One region of the Actinomyces radicidentis genome, then DNA from elsewhere that is predicted to be linked to it. Evidence: riboswitches for the same ligand, from Rfam matches in the RefSeq annotation. Region 1 holds a riboswitch; the other holds the start of a gene.
The links. Region 1 has a riboswitch for FMN ahead of ribD (bifunctional diaminohydroxyphosphoribosylaminopyrimidine deaminase/5-amino-6-(5-phosphoribosylamino)uracil reductase RibD). Riboswitches for the same ligand answer to the same signal wherever they lie in the genome.
Positions count from the first base shown of each region.

Region 1 (10,395 bases):
GCCGGGCCCACGGCAGCCGCGAGCGCGCCCCGGAGGCCCTCGACCTGCGTCTCGCGCCGGCGGGGCTGTGCGCATGGGCCGCCGCCCTCGTCTCCGTCGCCGCACCTCGGTGGGAGCAGCCCGCCGCTGCGGCCGCGGCCTGCCTCGGAGCGGGCCTCCTCATCGCGCCACGAGTCATGCGCGAGCACCTGCCGCGGCACCGCCGCGACGACCGGCCCGGCGCCGACGCCCCCGACGCCTCGACCGTCGGCACGGTGCTCGCGGGCGTCCTCGCCTGCCTCCTGTGCGCTGCCGCCGTTCTCGCGGTGACTGCCGTCGGCGTGGCCGGGCGCGCCCGGGACCCCGTCGCCCTCGCCGCCGCCGACGGCGCACCGGTCACGCTCATCGGCACGGTGACGACGACGCCGCGGGTCATCGCCTCGACGCACTCGACGCTCGTCCTCACCGAGCTCGACGTCGCGAGCGTCGACGGCGCCGGCTCGCGCCTGTCCGTCACGGTGCTCGGCGGTGAGGACTGGCTCGACGCCGACATGGGCGCTACCGTCCGCGCCCGCGGATCCCTCGAGCCCGCCGACACCGGTGCCGGCGAGGGCGCTCTCCTGGGCGGCCGGGCGAGCGTGCGCGTCCTCGAGGAGCCCCGGGGTCTGCTCGGACTCGTGACGCTCATGCGGCAGGGCCTCGCCGACGCCGTCGGCCGCGAACCGCCCGCCCGCGCCGTCGGCGGCTGGCCCGAGGGGACCCGGGCGCTCGTCCCCGGTGTGGCCCTCGGAGACGACCACGCCCTCCCTGGCGACGTCCGCACCGACATGCGCGCCGTCTCCATGACCCACCTGACGGCCGTGTCGGGGCAGCACGTCGCGATCGTCCTCGGGCTCGTCCTCACTGGGCTCGGCGTCCTGCCACGGCGCGTGCGCGCCGTGCTCGGCGCTGGGGTGCTGGCGGGGCTGGTCGTCCTGGTGCGTCCCGGCGGCTCGGTGCTGAGAGCCGCCACGATGGGCGGCGTCATGCTCACCGGCGTGGCGGTCGGACGGCGCAGCGCCTCCGTCCCGGCCATGTGCGCGGGCGTCGTCGTGCTGCTGCTCGTCGACCCGTGGCAGGCTCGCGACTACGGCTTCGTCCTCTCCGTCGCCGCGACCGCCGGCATCCTGCTCGCCTCCCGGCCCGCCGCCGTCGCGCTCTCCAGGCACCTGCCGCGGTGGCTCGCGGTGACGCTCGCGCTGCCGCTGGTCGCCCAGGCCGCCTGCGCACCCGTTCTCATCCTGCTGCAGCCGAGCGTGAGCCTGTGGGCCGTGCCGGCGAACGTCCTCGCCGCGCCGCCCGTGCCCGTGGCCACCGTCTACGGCCTCGTGGCCGCGCTGCTCGCACCGCTGTGGCCGGGCGCGGCCGCCGTCGTCGCCTGGCCGGCGACGGCGTCATGCGCCTGGCTCGTCCTCGTCGCCCGCTTCTTCGCCCGGCTGCCCGGGGCGACGATCGCGTGGCCGGGCGGCGTCGGGGGAGCGCTGCTGCTGGCCGCCGTCGAGGCGGTCGTTGCCGCCGCGAGCTCGCGGCGGGTGCGCCACCGGGTGCTGCGCACCTGGCGGCGCCGCCGTCGGGCCGCATGAGGAGCGCCCCGGTGACCGGCCACGCCTCGAGCGGGCGGTGCCCGTGAGCCGATACCGCCGCACCGGCTCGGTTCGTGTCGGTGCCTCGTGGCAGTCTTGGGCCATGGCACCCGCACGCTCCTCCCGAGGCTCCCGGTCCGGGCGCACCGCGCCCGCCGGCCCCACCTGGGACAAGGTCGAGCTCGCGCCCGTCGTCCTCGTGCGCGCGGGGGAGGAGGTCCTCGGGGACCGCGCCGTCAGCCGCCTCATCGCGCAGGCCCGCAAGAAGGACCCCACCACCGAGGTCTCCACCCTCGAGGCCTCCACCTACGAGGCGCACCAGCTCGACGCCCTCGTGTCACCCTCCCTCTTCGGCGAGCCCAAGCTCGTCCACGTCCCCGCCCTCGAGCAGATGACGGACGCCCTGCGCACCGACCTCCTCGCCTACCTCGACCACGCCGACCCCGACGTCAACGTCGTCCTGAGGCACAACGGGGGCCAGCGCGGCAAGAAGCTCCTCGACGCGATCGCCGCCTCCCCGTACCCCGTGTGCACGATCGAGGCCGTCAAGTCCCCGAAGGACAAGGCCGCCGTCGTCACCGCGGACGCCCGGCGCGCCGGACGCTCCATCGATCCGGAGGCCGTCGGCGCCCTCGTCGACGCCCTCGGCAACGACCTGCGCGAGCTCACCAGCGCCGTCGCCCAGCTCGTCGCCGACACGGCGGACACCGGAGGCACCATCACCCTCGCCCAGGTGAACACCTACTACGCGGGTCGCTTCGAGGCGACGGGCTTCACCGTCGCCGACGCCGCCGCGGCGGGCAACGTCGCCAAGGCGATCACCGCGCTGCGCCACGCCATCGCCACGGGAACGGACCCGGTGCCGATCGTCGCGGCGCTGGCCATGAAGATCCGTCAGCTCGCCCGCGTCGCCGCCATGGGCGGCCGGCGCAACGTCTCCGCCAAGGACCTCGGCATGGCGCCGTGGCAGGTGGACCGCGCGCGCCGCGAGCTCTCCGGCTGGTCCGACGACGCCCTCGCCGTCGCCATCATGGCCGTCGCCCGGGCCGACGCCGAGGTCAAGGGCGAGTCCCGGGACCCGGTCCACGCCGTCGAACGCGCCGTGCTCACGATCTGCAACGCGCGGCGCGGGCGCCTGCCCCAGCGCGGAGGGCCGGCCGCGACGCGGCGCTAGCGCTCCTGCACCTGCCCGGCCAGGGAGCGCAGCGTCAGGACCGAGCTCACAGCGGCCTGAGCGGCCTCATAGCCCTTGTCCTCGTGCGAGCCCGGGAGACCGGCGCGATCGAGCGCCTGCTCCTCGTCGTCGCAGGTGAGCAGGCCGAACCCGACGGGCGCGCCGGCGCCGAGACCGACGCGCAGGAGCCCGTCCGTCGCCGCTCGGCACACGTAGTCGAAGTGCGGTGTCCCGCCCCGGATGACGACTCCCAGGGCGACGACGGCATCGGCCCCGGTCCTGAGCGCCGCCTGGGCGACCAGCGGCAGCTCGAAGGACCCGACGGCGCGGACGAGCCGGTGGCCCGCGCCGTACTCGTCGAGCGCGCGCCGCGCTCCGGCGATGAGACCGTTCATCACCTGGTCGTGCCAGGTCGAGGCGACGATGACGACCTCGAGGTCGTGACCGTCCACGGCTGAGACCCGAGGTGCTCCCGACCCGCTCACCGGAGCACCTCCGACCCGATCGCGGCGCGATCAGCGGCGTCACCGAGGTCCAGGTGGTGCCCCATGCGCTCGCCCTTCGCACGCAGGTAGGCGAGGTTATCCCTCGTCGCGTGCGCCGGGCGCTCGACGGTCCCGACGACGTCGATGCCGAGCGATCGCAGCGCCGTGACCTTGGACGGGTTGTTGGTGATGAGCCGCACGCGGTCGACGCCGAGCGCAAGCAGCGCCTGCGCCGCCGACCCGTACCGGCGCGCGTCGACGGGCAGCCCGAGCTCAAGGTTCGCGTCGACCGTGTCGAGCCCCTGCTCCTGGAGCGCGTAAGCCCGCAGCTTCGCGAGCAGCCCGATGCCGCGTCCCTCGTGCGAGGGAAGGTAGACGAGGACGCCGTCCCCGGCCTCCTGCAGGAGGCGGAGCGCCTCGTCGAGCTGCGCGCCGCAGTCGCAGCGCGACGAGCCGAGGACGTCGCCCGTCAGGCACCCGGAGTGGACCCGGACGAGCGGCGCGTCGGAGGCCTCGGGCCGCCCGCAGGTGAGGACGACGACCTCCTCGCCCAGGGGACCACGGAATCCGTGTGCGGTGAAGGTGCCGTACCGGGTCGGCAGCCCGGTGGTGACGACCTCCTCGACGAGCCGCTCGTGCGTCCACCGGTAGGTGACGATGTCCTCGATGGTGAGGTGGGGAAGTCCGTGCTCCGCGGCGAAGGCGAGGACCTCCTCGCCCTTGCGGAGCGCGCCGTCGTCGTCGACGAGCTCGACGAGGACGCCGACCTCGCCGGCACCTGCCATGCGCACCAGGTCCACCGCCGCCTCGGTGTGGCCGCGGCGCTCGAGGACGCCACCGGGCCGGGCCCGCAGGGGGAAGACGTGACCGGGGTGGACGAGGTCCCCGGGGACGGTGCCGTCGGCGGCGAGCAGCCGGATGGTGCGCGCACGGTCGGCGGCGCTGATTCCCGTCGTGACGCCGACCCTGGCGTCGGTCGAGACGGTGAAGGCGGTCTCGTGGGGATCCGTGTTGGTCGCGGTCATCATGGGGATGCCGAGCTCGGCGAGCCGCGGGGAGCGCATCGGGACGCAGATGATCCCCGACGAGTGCCGGACCATGAAGCCGAGCTGCTCCGTCGTGGCGGTCGCCGCGCCGAGGATGAGGTCGGCCTCGTTCTCGCGGGACGCGTCATCGCTGACGACGACCATGCCGCCCGCGGCGAGGGTCGCCAGCGCGGCCACGACCGCCCGGGTGCTCGTGGAGGAGCCCGGAGCCTCGGAGGCGCGCGCACCAGCGGGAGCGTCGGCGCCGCCCTCGGCCGTCGGAGTACTCGTCATGCTGGTCATCGTGCCGACTCCTCTCCCGCGGTGAGCAGGCGCTCGACGTACTTCGCGACGACGTCCACCTCAAGGTTGACGCGCTCGCCGGCCTCCTTGGAACCGAGCGTCGTGCGGGCCAGGGTCTCCGGGATGAGGGAGACCGTGAGGCTGCCGCCCCCGGCGGGCACCGCGGTCGAGCCCGCGCCCGGGCGTGCGTCCTCGACGTCGACGACGGTGAGGGAGACCCCGTCCACGGCGACCGACCCCTTGACGGCGACGTAGCGCAGCAGGTCCTGCGGCACGGAGACGCGCAGGAGGTCCCAGCGCGGCTCGTGACGGCGCTCGAGGATCGTGCCCGTGCCGTCGACGTGCCCCTGGACGATGTGGCCGTCGAGGCGACCGGTCACCTGCACCGCCCGCTCGAGGTTGACCGGGTCCCCTGGCCGGAGGTCGCCCAGACTGGTGCGCCGCAGCGTCTCGGCCATGAGGTCGGCGGTGAGCCGGTCCTGCTCGATGCTGGTCGCCGTGAGGCAGCACCCGTTGACGGCCAACGACGCCCCCTCGCTCATGGCGGCGGAGACGGTTCGCGTCCCGGTCACGGTGAGTCGGGCGGAGTCGCCGTCGACGGCGAGCGCGCTGACCTCCCCGAGCTCCTCGATGATTCCTGTGAACATCCTTGACCTCCTGGTCACTTGTCTCTGGTCGGTGCCGACGTCTCGACGACGTCGGTGGTCAGTGGAGCGCCCAGCGCGGGCAGACGGCCGCGCAGCCGGACGGTGAGCTCGGCGCCCTCGCCCAGGACGACGGCCTCGGGCTCGCAGAGCCGCAGGGCCTCGTCGATCGAGCTGAGGCCCAGGCTGTGGACGGCATTCGGCCCGTCGCCCAGCAGGACGGGGGCCACGTAGGCGACCACCTCGTCGACGAGGCCCGCGCGGACCATCGACGCCGCGAGGGTGGGGCCGCCCTCGAGCAGGACGTGCCGCACGCCCCGCTCCCACAGCTCGGCCAGCCCCGTGGCCGGACCGTCCCGGAGGATGACCAACGGGGCGGCGTCATCACGGAGCCGCGCGTCGTGAGGGAGCTCGCGCGTGCCGACGACCACACGGAGCGGCTGAGCGGCCCGCGGAGCGGGGACTCCGCGCTCGTCGCGCACCGTGAGCGAGGGGTCGTCAGCCAGCGCCGTACCCGTGCCGATCATGATGGCGTCGCACTGTGCGCGGAGGTGCTGCGCGTCACGGCGTGCGGTGGCGGAGGTGATCCACTGGCTCGTGCCGTCGGCGGCGGCGAGCCGGCCGTCCAGGGAGGCAGCGAGCTTCCAGGTGACGAGTGGGCGGCCGTGGGCGAGGCCGTGGAGCCATCCGCGGTTGAGGTCGCGCGCCTCGTCGGCGAGAAGACCGACGGCGACGTCGACGCCGGCCGCGCGGAGGACCTCGGCGCCGCCTGCGGCGACCGGGTTGGGGTCGGCGAGCGCGTAGACGACGCGTGCGACGCCGGCGTCGATGAGGGCGCGGGCGCAGGGGCCGGTTCGGCCGGTGTGGGCGCAGGGCTCGAGGGTGACGACCGCCGTCGCGCCCCGGGCTCGGCCCCGGAGCCGCGCGAGGGCGTCGGTCTCAGCGTGGGGCGTCCCGGATCCTCGGTGGTGCCCCCGGGCGAGCTCGCGGCCCTGAGGGTCGAGGATGACGCAGCCGACGCGGGGGTTGGGACCCTGGGGGACGCCCGGAGCACGCGCTGCCTCGAGGGCGCGCCGCATCGCGCGCTCCTCCTCGCCCGTGAACCGGTCCACGTCGTCTCCCCTCAGGCAGGTGCCCTGGGGAGGTCACGGCGCCACCCCTGGGACGCCACGGCGTGAAGCCGCGAGCCGACCGCCAGGAGACGTCGGAGGACCTTGCGTGCGCTTCCCATCCGGACTTTGACCGTCGGTCCAGGAGTTCCACCTGGTCAACCGGGCGCCATGCGGCGCTCGGGTCGCGGACTATCACCGCCGGTTCGGAGTTTCACCGACCCCAGAGCACGCGAGCTCTCGCTCGTGGCTCGGACTATACGCGCTCCTGGGGTGGCGCGAGCGGTCCCGGCCCCACCTCGTTGATCGGGGGGGCTGGCGGGCCGTGTCGGCACGGGTGAGCGGTCCGGGGCGGGGCTGTACGACGAAGGGCGCCTCCCGATCGGGAGGCGCCCTTCAGCGTCGTGGTGGAGCGGGCTGGGCCCGGCTCCGGTGCGCGGCTCTCAGATGGAGGCGACGCGCTTGGCCAGCTTCGACTTGCGGTTCGCGGCCTGGTTCTTGTGGATGACGCCCTTGGAGACGGCCTTGTCCAGCTTGCGGGAGGCCTTCTTGAGGGCCTCCTCGGCGGCGGCCTTGTCGCCGGCCTCGACGGCCTCGCGCGTGCGGCGCACGTAGGTCTTGAGCTCGGACTTGACGGACTTGTTGCGCAGGCGGGCCTTCTCGTTGGTCTTGATGCGCTTGATCTGGGACTTGATGTTCGCCACTGTGAAAGTTGCCTTCTCGATCGTGATTGGTCAATGGCCGGAAAGAGGGTTCGCGCCACGGGCTTGACGTAGGTGGTGGAAGCACCCGGCGAGGCCCGGTCGCCGGACCCCGAAGCCGGCCAGGCCAGAGGTCCAGTCGAGAACTTTACCAGTCACCGCCTAGGAGGTCCCGGGCTGCCCCGGCGCCCACGGCGTGAGGTGCGTCAAAACGGGCTCACCGTCCGGCCACCAGACAGATCGGTCCGTCGCGCTGGACTGCGGCGGTGTCGACGTGCACGGTCAGGCGCGGCGGTGCTCGGGCAGGGTGGCGGGTACCAGCCGTGCCTGCGCGTCAGGGGCGCCCCCGAGCCTGAGCTCCTGCCCTGCGCGCGCGATAAGCCGTGGGTCATGGGTGACGATCACCGTCGCCGCCCCCTGCGCCGTCCAGTCAGCGACCAGCTCCAGGACGAGACCGGTGAGTTCGTCGTCCGCTCCTGCTGTTGGCTCGTCGAGTACGACGAGGCGAGGCTCGGTCATGAGGCGGGTTCGGGCGAGTGCCACGCGCAGGCGCTCTCCGCCGCTGAGCAGACCGACGCGTGTCCTGCGCAAGTCCGCCAGACCCATGCGATCGACCACAGCGGCGACGCTCTCCGACCTTCGCCGCCGGGAGACTCCCACTGCCCACGCTCCGTGTGTGAGCACTCGCTCCACCGTCCACGCGTCCTCGAGGAGAAGGCTCTGGGGTTGGAGCGCGATGCCCCCTCGGTGGAGCCTGCGTCGGTCTCGTGGTGAAAGGTTGCGGGCGTTGACTCCGTCTAGGGTGATGTGGCCCTCGTAGTCGTCGTCGTGGAGGCTGAGGCACCACGCGAGAGTGGACTTGCCCGAGCCGTTCGGGCCGGTAATGGCCGTCGAGCTCGCTGGCGCGACGGATGTGCTCAGATGGGTGACGAGTCGACGCCCGTCGCGAGTGATGGTGAGGTCTGTGGTGGTGATGACGTCAGACACTGATATGCCTCCGGCCAGGTCGTGAGCGGACGAGGGACGCCTGACCGCCGATGACGATGGCGCCAAGGACACCGAGTGCGCACACCGCCTCGCAGGCCGCGAGAAAGGGTGTCGTATCGTTCAGTAGCGGCAGCACGAGCAGCAGGAGGGCGGCTGCCGAGAGCCCGACGACGAGCCGAGCGTTGGAACGGCGCCCGAGGAGCGCGTCCATTTCCCGCTGAGACGCCGAGACCCGGGTCCATGAGCGTGCGGACAGCCCCATCGCGATGACTGCGGCGCCACCCGATACGAGGAGCACGAGAGAGTCGAGGATCAGACGCTCCGTGGTGGAATGCACGGTTGCTGTGTGGTCAACACCGACGGCGTCGATGCGCGAGATGGCGCTGCCGAGGCCGTTCATCGTGAGTGTCTCGAGCGGGTCTCCCTGGGCGGAGCTGATCACTGCTCCGCCCTGTGTCATCGCGGCTAGCAGGTTGGTCGCGGCGAGGTAGCCGTCCGGGATGACGACGATGAGGCAATCTTGACTCGTCACCTGTGTCCCGCTGAGTGAGTAGGTGGCGCGCGGGAGCGTCGCGGGCAGCTTCGCGATTGCGTCAGCCTGGTCTCGGATCGAGATCAAGGGCTCTGTGAGCGTGGAGCCGAAGTGTCGCTGCAGGGCGGCGTTGTCGGCCATGAGGGTGCGCAGCGCCCCGTCCTGGCTCGCGATGACTCCGGGCCGGTAGACGACCATTTCTGAGGGACTCACGGTGGCTAGCCCGTAGGAGGCGGCTGCGGCGTTGTTAAGGAATATCGTGGGCGGTCCGCTCGCGTCCGGTGTCGTGTCGTCGGGCACCGTCCAGGCGATGACGAGTGAACTGGTCGCCTCCGCCTCGTGCGCGAAGGAACTGATATCGGAGGAGAGGCTGGAGAAGGTGGGTTCAGAGAGATTCCAGAACGCCAGGGCGTAGGCGGCAGGGAGTTCTTCCTGTGCCTGCGCCTGGTCACGTGAGGCTCGATCGTTCGCCACGTCGAGGCTCACCGCAGTGCTTGATGAGGCGTAGCTCCACACGAGGAGCAGTGCTGCCGCGGTCGTACCGGCGGCGAGGACGGTGCGCGTTCGACGGCTCGGAGTCGGCCGCCCCATGGTTCGGCCGCGTGAGGTGAGCGCGAGTAAGGCCAAGCCGCCGCAAGCGCCGATGATGGTCGCCAGGATCGTCAAGACACCGGCAGCGGCGAGGAGCTCGGTGACCATCCGGTTGACGGTGAGGAGCGTGGACGCGTTGGTGCGGTCGACGTAGACGGTTGCGGCAAGGGCGCCGAGCGGGAGCAGGACCCACCGGACCGATGATACGGCCGTAGTCCTCAGTTCGTGCAGGAGCATCCTGCTCCGCGAGCGGCCTGCGAGGAGGCTGCTTCTGAAGGCCGCTGGCCGTGAGGTGATGGTGATCACGATGACGAGCGTCAGGGTGAGCTCCGCGAGGACCAGGCTCCGCCCCAGCGGCGAGGACAACGCCTCTCGGACGACATCGCCCGTCCGCAGCACGCTTGATGACGTGATCGCCTGACCCCAGATTGAGGTTGCGTCGCTGACAAAGGCCGCGACAGACTCGTCCGACCCGATCACGATCCAACGGCCGAGCGCGTCGCCCTGTGGTGTGGCGCTTTCGTAGACGAGGGAGCCAGGAAGGAAGAACGAGTGGCCGAACTGCTGGCTCCCTTCGCGGTGTGACTCACCAAGGGAAGAGACTATCTGGGTGGTGTAGGTGGTCTCGTTCTTGCCGGGGACCACGGCGACATCCGCCCGCACAAGTACCTTGCCAACCTCAACCCCGTGCTTGGTAGCGAGGGCCTCGAGGTTGCTTGCTGCCACGCCCGTCCCACTGATGAGAATCTGCCCGGTCGCGTCCGCTGGATAGAGATAGTCAAAGCCTCTCGGGACGAGGAGGATCGTCGCGAGACTTGTGGTGAGGACGAGGATCCAGGCTATCCTGGGCAGGATCGTCACAGTGCCGCTCCAATTCGTGAGTTGCTTGCCCGGGGCCGTCGGACGCTGAACCGCCCCAAGGCCGAGCACTTCAGGAGAGCCAGTAGTAGGCCTCGTTCTGGCTGGGTGAGCGCCGAACCTGGGCGTTGGACCAGCGTCCAGGGAGAGTGACGGCGCTTCTCACGGTGATTCCGCCGTCATACGTGGTGACCGAGGAGCCGTGGTATCGAGTTGGGTGCAAGTACCTCGACCAGACGATCGTCGAGTTCGTTCCGTAACTCCATGTTCCGCCGGCGACGCCCACGGTGCTCGATCCCACCACCCATGACGGTGTGGCACCGGTGTCGGTCAGCGCGGCGGTCGAGCTCGCGGAGCGGTCTCCGATCATGATGGAACCCCACTG
Region 1 is NZ_CP014228.1:2,835,158-2,845,552, reverse strand. It holds gene AXF14_RS12030 (ComEC/Rec2 family competence protein) at 1-1,601, shown strand, start outside; gene holA (DNA polymerase III subunit delta) at 1,705-2,775, shown strand; gene ribH (6,7-dimethyl-8-ribityllumazine synthase) at 2,772-3,227, opposite strand; gene ribB (3,4-dihydroxy-2-butanone-4-phosphate synthase) at 3,257-4,588, opposite strand; gene AXF14_RS12010 (riboflavin synthase) at 4,585-5,235, opposite strand; gene ribD (bifunctional diaminohydroxyphosphoribosylaminopyrimidine deaminase/5-amino-6-(5-phosphoribosylamino)uracil reductase RibD) at 5,250-6,344, opposite strand; FMN riboswitch at 6,447-6,577, opposite strand; gene rpsT (30S ribosomal protein S20) at 6,785-7,045, opposite strand; gene AXF14_RS11995 (ATP-binding cassette domain-containing protein) at 7,325-8,029, opposite strand; gene AXF14_RS14030 (hypothetical protein) at 8,022-10,013, opposite strand; gene AXF14_RS14930 (lactococcin 972 family bacteriocin) at 10,084-10,380, opposite strand.

Region 2 (10,395 bases), 340 kb from region 1:
GTGGACCGTGACGCGCCTGGCCGGCTCGCTGGCCCGCGTGCCGCGCCGCGCCGCCCTGTCCCGCACCGTCGGCGGCCAGTTCCCGACGGACTTCGACCCGCAGCGCTGGGGCATCCCGGCCTCCATGGTCGAGGGCATGGACCCCATCGCCGCGTGGAACCTCGTCACCGCCGTGGACGCCTTCCTCTCCGCGGGCTTCAGCCCCGCCGAGCTGCTCCAGGCCGTCCACCCCAGCGACGTCGCCTCCACCCAGGGCACCGGCTTCGGCGGCATGGAGTCCATGCGCAAGATGTTCGTCGGAAGGTTCCTCAACGAGGAGCGCCCGAGCGACATCCTCCAGGAGGCCCTGCCCAACGTCGTCGCCGCGCACGTCATGCAGTCCTACGTCGGCGGCTACGGCTCCATGGTCCAGCCGGTCTCGGCCTGCGCCACCGCCGCCGTCTCCATCGAGGAGGGCTGGGACAAGATCGCGCTGGGCAAGGCGGACGTCGTGGTCGCCGGCGCCATCGACGACATCTCCATCGAGTCCGTCGTCGGCTTCGGCAACATGAACGCCACCGCGGAGGCTGCCGCCATGTACGCCAAGGGCATCTCCGCCCGCCACTTCTCCCGCGCCAACGACCGCCGACGCGGCGGCTTCGTCGAGGCCGAGGGCGGCGGCACGGTCATCCTGGCCCGCGCCTCCGTGGCCGCGCGCCTGGGCCTGCCGGTCGCCGGCGTCGTGGGCTTCGTGTCCTCCTACGCCGACGGCGCCCACACCTCGATCCCGGCCCCCGGCCTCGGGGCGCTCGGCGCGGCCCGCGGCGGCAAGGCCTCGCGCCTCGCCAAGGCGCTGGGCCGCCTGGGCGTCACCGCCGACGACGTCGCCGTCGTGTCCAAGCACGACACGTCGACCAACGCCAACGACCCCAACGAGTCCGAGCTCCACACCCGGATCGCCCGGGCCCTGGGCCGCACCGAGGGCAACCCGCTCATCGCCGTGTCCCAGAAGTCCATCACGGGCCACGCCAAGGGCGGTGCCGCGCTCTTCCAGGTCGCCGGCCTCACCGAGATCCTGGCCACCGGTGTCGCACCGGGCAACGCGAGCCTCGACGTCGTCGACCGCCCGCTGGCCAAGGACGCCTTCTGGGTGTGGCCGCGCACGCCCATCCGCGTCCCCGCCCGCGGCGGCGTCGTCCGCGCCGGCCTGCTCACGAGCCTCGGGTTCGGGCACGTCTCCGGCCTCATCTCCGTCGTCCACCCCGGTGCCTTCGAGTCCGCCCTGCGGGCCGAGGGCGGTCAGGAGGCCGTCGACGCCTGGCTGGCCAGCGCCAACCGCCGCCTCGCGGAGGGCACGCGCCGCCGTCGCGCCGGCATGATCGGCCGCGCCCCGCTCTTCGAGCAGGTCGAGGGCCGTCGCCTCGGTGACGAGAGCCGCTTCCGCGACCCGCACGAGGTCGAGGCCGCGATGCTCCTGGACCCGGAGGCCCGCCTGGGCGCCGACGGCGTCTTCCACATGGGCGAGGCCACCGAGGCCTGACCCCGAGATCGGGACGTCCTGACCTCGAGATCGGGACGTCCCGGCCCTGAGCCCGGGACCGCACCGCATCCCTGGACCCGGCGGTGCGGCCCCGTCCACCCGACGGAGCCCGTCGGTCCGCCGTCCCCCTGAGGACGCCGTGCCGACGGGCGACGCCGCTCCCCGCACCTCCTGCCCGTAACCGCCACGACTCCCGGCGCCCGCCACCCGAAGGGCACCACCATGGAGGTCCGCTCCGCCCCCGTCGTCCGACCCATGCACCCCGAGGACGCGGGCGCCGCCCGCCGCGCCCAGTACGAGGGCTGGCGGGACACCTACGTGCGTCCCGACGGCGTGAGCGCCGCCTGGCTCGAGGAGGTCTGGCGCCCACGACTCAGCGAGACCGGGATCGCGGAGTTCGCGGCCGAGGTCGCCGAGGGGCAGCACTGCCCGAGCGTCGTCCAGCTCGTCGCCGAGGTCGACGACGGTGCCGGCCCCGAGGTGGTCGGCCTCGCCATCGGTCTCGCCCCCGAGGACGGGCCGCAGGAGCTCCGGGTGCTCTACGTGGCGCACCGGGCGCGCGGCAGGGGTGCGGGGAGTGCGCTCATGGACGCGGTCCTGGCGCGGATGGACCCCGCCCGCCCGTGAGCCTCGGCGTCGCGGTCTTCAACGAGGGGGCTCGGCGCTTCTACCGGCGGCTCGGCTTCCGCGAGGTGCGTGGCCTCGAGTCCGTGTTCGCCGGCGTCATCCCCGAGGTGACGATGCCCCGGCCGGCGCGTCCCGACCGTGGACCGCTGCGCCGTTGAGCGAAGGCCGTACCGCCCGGCCGCCGACGCACCTTGCCCCGGCACCGGCCCCGCGGAAGGATCACGGCATGACCACCGGAGAACGGATCACCGTGCGCCCGACGCGCCCCGAGGACGCCGGGGCGGCCCGCCGTGCCTCCTACGAGGGCTGGCGCGACACCTACGTCAGGCCGGACGGACTGAGCCCGGAGCAGCTCGAGGCCTTCTGGTGGCCGCGCCTGAGCGAGCAAGGCGTCCGAGCCTTCGCCCAGGAGATCGCCGAGCTCCAGGACCGGACCGATATCGTGCAACTCGTCGCCGAGCTCGACTCTGCGGTGGTCGGCACCCTCGTCGCGCGGCTACCCGTGGACGGGCCCCAGGAGCTGCGGGTGCTCTACGTCGCGACCGCCGCGCGCGGACGCGGAGCGGGCGGAGCGCTCATGGAGGCGCTCCTGGCGAGGGTCGACCCGGTGCGGCCGGTCAGCCTGGGCGTCGCGGCCTTCAACGACGGCGCGCAGCGCTTCTACCAGCGGCACGGCTTCGTGGCGGTCCCCGGCTCCGAGACGGTGTGGAACGACGTCCTGCCGGAGATCACCATGACCCGTCCGGCCACCGGTGCCTGAGGAGGGCCCGCCCATGAGCAGCTCCGAGCCCCGACCGCCCGCCGTGCCCGAGGTGCCCGTCGGCGCGGCCGTCCTCGGCACCGGCGTGGATCTCGTCCACGTGCCCGGGCTCGCCCGCCAGCTGACCATCCCCGGCACCGTCTTCGCCGAGCGGACCTTCACACCCCGCGAGCTGCGCGACGCCCGGCGGCGGGCCGATGAGTCAGGCTCGCTCCAGGCCGAGCACCTGGCCGGGCGCTGGGCTGCGAAGGAGGCCGTCATCAAGGCCTGGTCCGCGGCGCACAACGCCCTCGCCGGGGGAGCGGTGCCACCGGTCATGGCGGCGGAGGCGGTCGACTGGTGCGACATCGAGCTCGTCACCGACCGATGGGGGCGCCCGTCGATCCGGCTCTCCGGCGCCGTCGCCGAGGCCGTTGAGGCCTCGCTCGGGCCGGGAGCCGCTGAGGGCGTCCGCTGGCCGGTCTCCGTCAGCCACGACGGCGACTACGCCGTCGCCGTCGTCCTCGTGACCGCTCGGCCATGAGCGTCCCCGGGGTCCGTGAGGAGGTTGACCGTCTCCTCGGCCTCGTTCCGGAGAACGGCGTGCTCGGGCTCGGCGAACCCACGCACGGCTCGGCCAACGTCTCCGAGTGGAAGATGGCCGTCCTCGCTGAGCTGTCGGACCGGGGCGCCCTCGGAGCGCTCGCCTTCGAGGACTCGATGCTGACCGGCGCTCAGGTGGACCGGGCCCTCGCCGACGGGACTCGGTGCTCGGACCAGGTCGTGGGCGCGTGGGCGGAGGCATCGAGCCTGTGGCGCACGCGCGTCGTCGTCGTAGGGCTCGAGAGGCTGGCGAGCATCGCCGCGTCGGAGGACCGCCGTCGCTTCCGCTTCCTCGGTCTCGACTGCCACGGAGGTCGCCGTGCCGCTCAGCGGCTGGTCGCGCTGGGCGCGACCGACGGACTCATTGAGCGCCTCGGCCGCGGCGAGGCGCTGACCCGCAGCGAGACGGAGTCCCTCGTTGAGGAGTGCCGATTCCTCGAGGCGGCGTCGACGGCCCAGCAGTTTCTCGCGCGGAACGTGCGGCAGTACGCCGAGGTCTACCTCATCGACCCGGGGGAGGAGCGCCTCGCCCTGCGGGACCGGTACATGGCGGAGGAGCTCCTCGCCCGCCGTCCCGACCGTGGGATCACCGTCGTGTGGGCCCACAACGAGCACGTGGCGAGGAATGAGTCCGGCTGGGCCGGGCCGGTCATGGGAGCGTGGCTCGCGGAGGCACTGGGGCGGTCCTACGTCGCCGTCGGCGCCCTGTGCGGGGAGGGCACCGCGCGCGCCGTCGACGCTGCCGCCGAGCGGGAGGACTACCGATCCGTCGCACTGCCAGGCCTGCGTCCGGAGCACACGGAGTCCGCGCTGGCCGCGCTCGGGCAGAACCTCGTCCGCGGTGACGAGCTCGCCCACCCGGGGCCGAGGCGCTTCCTCGGGTGGAGCATCGACTCTCGGATGGTCCGTGACGAGCCCGGGGCCTTCGACCTCGCCCGCCCGTCGACCGATTTCGACCTGCTCCGCTGGTTCTCCTCGAGCACCGCGGACGAGACCTGGATACCCGACTGTTGACCAAGGCGCTCCGGAACCTGGAGGAGAGTGCCGTGCGCCGACGAGAACGAGGGTTGTGCTCGAACACGAAGGAACTTCCCTCGTTCTCGAGCACAACCCTCGTTCTCGACAGGGGTGGAGGAAGGCGGGGCGAAGGGCTCCGCTTGCGCCGCCTCCTACGATGGGAGCGCGCCCACTCGAAGGAGAGCTCTATGCCCACCTCGCAGCCCAGCCAGTCCACCCGCCTCGTCGCCGACGAACGCGTCCGCGACCTCCTGAGTTCCATCCCAACCGGGGTCCTCATCGACGGCGAGTTCCGCGAGGCCGTCTCCGGCGAGCGCTTCGAGGTCCTCGACCCGGCCACCGGTGAGGTCCTCACCACCGTCGCCGACGCCGCCGAGGCCGACGCCCGGGCCGCCATGGACTCGGTCTGCGCTGCCGCTCCGACCTGGCGTGCCACCCCGTCGCGCGAGCGCGCCGAGGTGCTGCGCCGCGCCTTCGAGCTCGTCACCACCACCTACCGCGAGGACCTCGCCCTCCTCATGACCCTCGAGATGGGCAAGCCACTCGCCCAGGCCGACGGCGAGGTCACCTACGGCGGGGAGTTCCTCCGCTGGTTCTCAGAGGAGGCCGTGCGGATCCGGGGCGACTACTTCCAGGTCCCGGAGGGGCACCTCCAGGCGATGGTGCTGCGCCGCCCCGTCGGCCCCTGCCTCTTCATCACCCCGTGGAACTTCCCCCTCGCCATGGGCACCCGCAAGCTGGCGCCGGCGCTGGCCGCCGGTTGCACCGCCGTCCTGCGCCCGAGCCAGGTCACGCCGCTCACGAGCCTCCTGCTCGGCCGGATCCTCACCGAGGCGGGCGTGCCCGACGGCGTCATCGCCGTCGTTCCCTCATCCTCGGCCCGCGCCGTCACCGGCCCGGTCCTGGCCGACGACCGCCTGCGCAAGCTCTCCTTCACCGGCTCCACCGCCGTCGGCCAGGCCCTGCTCAAGGAGGCCGCCGACGGCGTCCTGCGCACCTCCATGGAGCTCGGCGGCAACGCCCCCTTCATCGTCTTCGACGACGCCGACCTCGACGCCGCCGTCGACGCGGCCCTCGCGACGAAGATGCGCAACATGGGGGAGGCCTGCAACGCCGCCGACCACTTCCTCGTCCAGGAGGGCGTCCGAGAGGAGTTCGCTCACCGCCTCGCCGAGCGCATGGCCGCGCAGACCGTCGGCAACGGCCTCGACGACGGCGTCGACGTCGGTCCGCTCGTCTCCGCCCAGCAGCGCGACTCGGTCGTCGAGGCCGTCGAGGGCGCCGTGGCCGTCGGCGCCACGGTCCTCACCGGCGGGACGCGTCCCGAGGGCCCCGGCTTCTTCTACCCGCCGACCGTCCTCACCGACCTGCCCGCCGACGCCGACATCATCCGCGAGGAGATCTTCGGCCCCGTCGCCCCCGTCATCGGCTTCGCCGACGAGGCCGAGGCCATCGCCCTGGCCAACGACGACGTCATGGGCCTGCAGGGCTACGTCCACACCCGCGACATGGACCGTGTCCTGCGCCTCACCGAGGCCCTCGAGGTCGGCATGCTCAGCGTCAACGCGGCCACCACCTCGAACGTCTCGGCGCCCTTCGGCGGCGTCAAGCAGTCCGGGCTGGGCCGTGAGGGCGGCAAGGAGGGCATCGAGGAGTACCTCGAGACCGTCTACGTGGGCCTGCCCGCGCCCGAGCTCGGCTGAGCGGCGGTCCCGCCGACGTCGCCGGACCCGGCCTGGGGGCGGCGCGGGATCTGCGGCCCTGGCGAAGGACGCGTGCCGAACGTCACACGCGCGTGACGCCCGAGGAGTATGGTCCCCCCATTCCCGCCCCGTCCTGACAGGAGGACCCGTGTCCGACTCGACCTTCCAGGCGATCGCCATGATCGTCTACTTCGTGGGCATGCTCGCCATCGGCGGGTGGGCCTACGGGCGCAACAACAACCTCGACGACTACATGCTCGCCGACCGCGGCCTCAACCCCTGGGTCGCCGCCCTGTCCGCCGGAGCGTCCGACATGTCCGGCTGGCTGCTCATGGGACTGCCCGGCGGCCTCTACGTCGGCGGTCTCGTCGAGGGCTGGATCGCCGTCGGACTCACCGTCGGCGCCTGGGTCAACTGGAAGGTGGTGGCCCCGCGCCTGCGCGCCTACACGGAGGTCGCCCAGAACTCGATCACCATCCCGAGCTTCCTCGACAACCGCCTCCACGACGACAAGCACCTCCTGCGCTGGGGCTCGGGCCTCATCATCCTGGTCTACTTCACCTTCTACGTCTCCAGCGGCATGGTCGCCGGCGGCGTCTTCTTCCAGTCCTCCTTCGGCATGGACTACCACCTCGGCATGGTCCTCGTCGCCGCGATCACGGTCGTCTACACGCTCGTCGGCGGCTTCCTCGCCGTGTCGTACACGGACTTCGTGCAGGGCGTCATGATGGTGCTCGCCCTCGTCATGGTCCCCGTGGTCGGCGTCATCAAGCTCGGCGGACCCGCCGAGGTCATCTCCGCGGTCAGCGACGTCGACCCGCACTACTGGGCCCTCATCGGCTCGACGACGACGGCGGTCGGCATCATCTCCTCGCTCGCCTGGGGGCTGGGCTACTTCGGCCAGCCGCACATCATCGTGCGCTTCATGGCGATCCGCTCGGTCGGCGAGGCCAAGATGGGTCGTCGCATCGGCATCGGCTGGATGCTCTTCGCCGTCGTCGGCGCCTGCTGCACCGCGATCATCGGCGTCGCCCAGTACAAGCGCGGTGACGGCCTCCCCGACCCCGAGTCCGTCTTCATCAGCCTCGGACAGCTCTTCTTCCACCCGCTCGTGGCCGGCTTCATGCTGGCGGCCATCCTCGCGGCCATCATGTCGACGATCTCGAGCCAGCTGCTCGTCACCTCCTCGGCCCTCATCGAGGACCTCTACGGGGCGATCACCAAGCAGAAGGTCTCGGGCGGCCGCCTCGTGCTCTACTCGCGGATGAGCGTCTTCGCCATCGCCGTCATCGCCGCGGTCCTGGCCTGGGAACAGAACGACACGATCCTCAACCTCGTCGCCTTCGCCTGGGCCGGCTTCGGAGCGTCCTTCGGGCCGACGGTGCTGCTCGCGCTCTACTGGAAGCGTCTCACCGCCAACGGCGCCTTCTGGGGCATGATCACCGGCGCCGTCGTCGTCTTCGTGTGGGGCAACCTGTCCGGCGGGATCTTCGAGCTCTACGAGATCCTGCCCGGCTTCCTGGTCAACCTCGTCGTCGCCTGGCTCGTGTCCCTGCGCGGGACCGTGCGCCCGGAGATCGAGGAGGAGTTCGACGCCGCCGTGGCGGCCACGCGCTGAGACCCACGCGTCCGGGCGGTCTCCCGCACGTGCCGACCCGGTGAGAACGACGACGCCGCCCGCGGACCATGACGGTCCGCGGGCGGCGTCGTGCCGCGGAGGCCGAGGTGCGCGGGACGCCTCCGCGCCGCACCGCGCACGCGTGCGCCCGGGTGGTGGGGGAGCCGCGTGTGGGCGGCTCGCCGGGGCCGGCGGAACTGGCCCGACGGTGCGGAGGGGGCTAGTGTTCGAGCAGCACACGTGCTCCGGGGTCGGTGAAAGTCCGAGCCGGCGGTGACAGTCCGCGACCCGAGAGCGTCCTCCGTCGGAGGCCGCGATCGGTTGAGCTGGTGGAACTCCAGCACCGACGGTGAGAGTCCGGATGGGAGGAAGCACGAGGCACCCGGCGTCCGCGCCGGTCGGGCCTGCCAGCGGCGGGCCGGGGCGCACAGCGCGTGCCGTGCGGGCGCGAGCCTCCGCCGTCGGCGGCCCGCCCGTCACCCCGGAGACGCCCGGGGCGAGCGCCCCGGGACCAGCCGGGAGAACCACGAGTGAACCGCTCGACGCAGCACGCGACCGACGGCGCAGCCAGCACAGCCGTCCCGCGCAGCCCCACGCCCGAGACCGCGCCGCACCCCGCAGGACGCACGGCCGACGCAGGCACGCGGCGCCCGGGCCCGGGCACCGGCCCGGGCCCCGCCCTCGCCCTCGGCGCGCTCATCCTCATGGTGTGGTGGGCCGTCACCGCCTCCGGCGCCGTCCCCGCCGTCTTCCTGCCCGGGCCCCTCGACGTCGCCCGCCGCCTCGTCCTCGGCATCACCCAGGGCGGGCTCCTGCCCTACGCCTGGGTGACCCTGCGCGAGGCCGTCCTCGGCTGCCTCCTCGCGGCCGCCCTCGCCCTGCCCCTGGCCTGGGCGCTGTACCGCTGGCAGCTCTTCTCCCGCACCGTCCTGCCCTACGTCGCCGCCTCCCAGGCCGTCCCCGCCATCGCCATGGCGCCCCTGCTGGTCCTGTGGATCGGCTACGGCACGCTCCCGGTCGTCATCCTGTGCGCCTTCATGGTGTTCTTCCCCATCACCGTCACGGTCCTGCTCGGCCTGCGCGGCCTGGACGCCGACGTCCTCGACGCCGCCCGGCTCGACGGCGCCTCCGGGCTCGCGCTCGTGCGCTACATGGAGCTGCCGATGGCCCTGCCCGGGATCCTCTCCGGCCTGCGCACCGGCTTCACTTTGTCCGTCACCGGCGCCGTCGTCGGCGAGATGACGATGGGAGGGGAGGGCCTGGGCATGGTCCTGTCCCACCAGCGCGACGCCGTCGACACCACCGGCCTCTTCGCGACGATCGTCCTGCTGTGCCTCATGGCGATGACGATCCACTGGTGCTTGCACGAGCTCGAGCGCCGCAGCCGCGTCGTCGACGCCATGCGCGGGCGCCGCGCCACCTGACCGGCCCCCCACCGACCGCTCAGCCACCACCCACCTCACCATCGCCCTGACCCGTCCGTCCCGGAAGGCCCCATCATGACCACCACCCCCGACGTCTCCCGCCGTTCCCTCCTCGCCGGAGGAGCCACCGCCGGAGCGCTCGCCCTCCTCGCCGCCTGCTCGTCGGGCACCGCCGCCAAGTCGGCCGCGAGCGCCTCCACGTCCGCCGGCACCGGCGGCTCCGGCCTCGTCATCGGCCTCACGTACACGCCCACCGTCCAGTTCGCCCCCTTCTACATGGCGCTGGCCGGCGGCAAGTACGCCTCCAGCGTGAGCCTGCGCCACCACGGCGCCCAGGAGGGCCAGTTCGACGCGCTCCTCGCCGGCACCGAGCAGCTCGTCGTCGCCGGCGCGGACGAAGCCGCCGTCGCAGCCTCCAACGGCAATGGACTCGTCGCCGTCGGAGGCTTCTACCAGGCCTACCCCGGCTGCGTCATCGTCCCCGAGAGCTCCGACATCACCACCCTCGCCGACCTCAAGGGCCGCACCATCGGCACCCCCGGCAGGACCGGCGAGACCTGGTACACGCTCGAGGTCGCGCTCAAGACCGCCGGGCTCACCGAGGACGACGTCACCATCCAGGAGATCGGCTTCACTCAGCAGGCCGCCCTCGCCGGCGGCAAGGTCGACGCCATCGTCGGCTACTCCAACAACGACGCCGTCCAGATCGCGCAGAACGGCACGAAGGTCCGCACCATCGCCGCCGCCGCTGACGTCCCGCTCGTCGGCGCCTCGCTCGTCACCACGAGGGACTACCTCGCCGCCCACCGCGAGGAGCTCGCCGACGCGGTCACCGCCTCCGCCGCCGGGATGGCGCTGTTCGTCGACGACCCCGACGGCGCCGTCACCGCCACGAAGAAGTACGTGACCGACCTCGCCGACTCGACGCAGGCGGCCAACGCCCGCGAGGTCGCCCTCGCCACCGGGAAGCTCATCCGGCCCGAGGACTCGACGGTCGTCGGCTCCCTGCGCAGCGAGGAGGTCGGCGCCATGATCACCTTCCTGGGCGGCCAGGGGCTGCTCGGCTCGACCTCGCTCACCGCCGACGACGTCTGCGACCCGCTGCTGAGTGCGTGAGGGTGGCGCCTCCTGGGGGGCAACGGCTT
Region 2 is NZ_CP014228.1:2,498,764-2,509,158, forward strand. It holds gene AXF14_RS10590 (type I polyketide synthase) at 1-1,519, shown strand, start outside; gene AXF14_RS10595 (GNAT family N-acetyltransferase) at 1,742-2,146, shown strand; gene AXF14_RS14010 (N-acetyltransferase) at 2,143-2,304, shown strand; gene AXF14_RS10600 (GNAT family N-acetyltransferase) at 2,373-2,906, shown strand; gene acpS (holo-ACP synthase AcpS) at 2,920-3,429, shown strand; gene AXF14_RS10610 (erythromycin esterase family protein) at 3,426-4,502, shown strand; gene AXF14_RS10615 (NAD-dependent succinate-semialdehyde dehydrogenase) at 4,694-6,208, shown strand; gene putP (sodium/proline symporter PutP) at 6,357-7,826, shown strand; FMN riboswitch at 8,064-8,204, shown strand; gene AXF14_RS10625 (ABC transporter permease) at 8,531-9,250, shown strand; gene AXF14_RS10630 (ABC transporter substrate-binding protein) at 9,326-10,366, shown strand.
Region 2: linked by a shared signal. The riboswitch ahead of AXF14_RS10625 (ABC transporter permease) and the one ahead of ribD (bifunctional diaminohydroxyphosphoribosylaminopyrimidine deaminase/5-amino-6-(5-phosphoribosylamino)uracil reductase RibD) in region 1 are both predicted to bind FMN.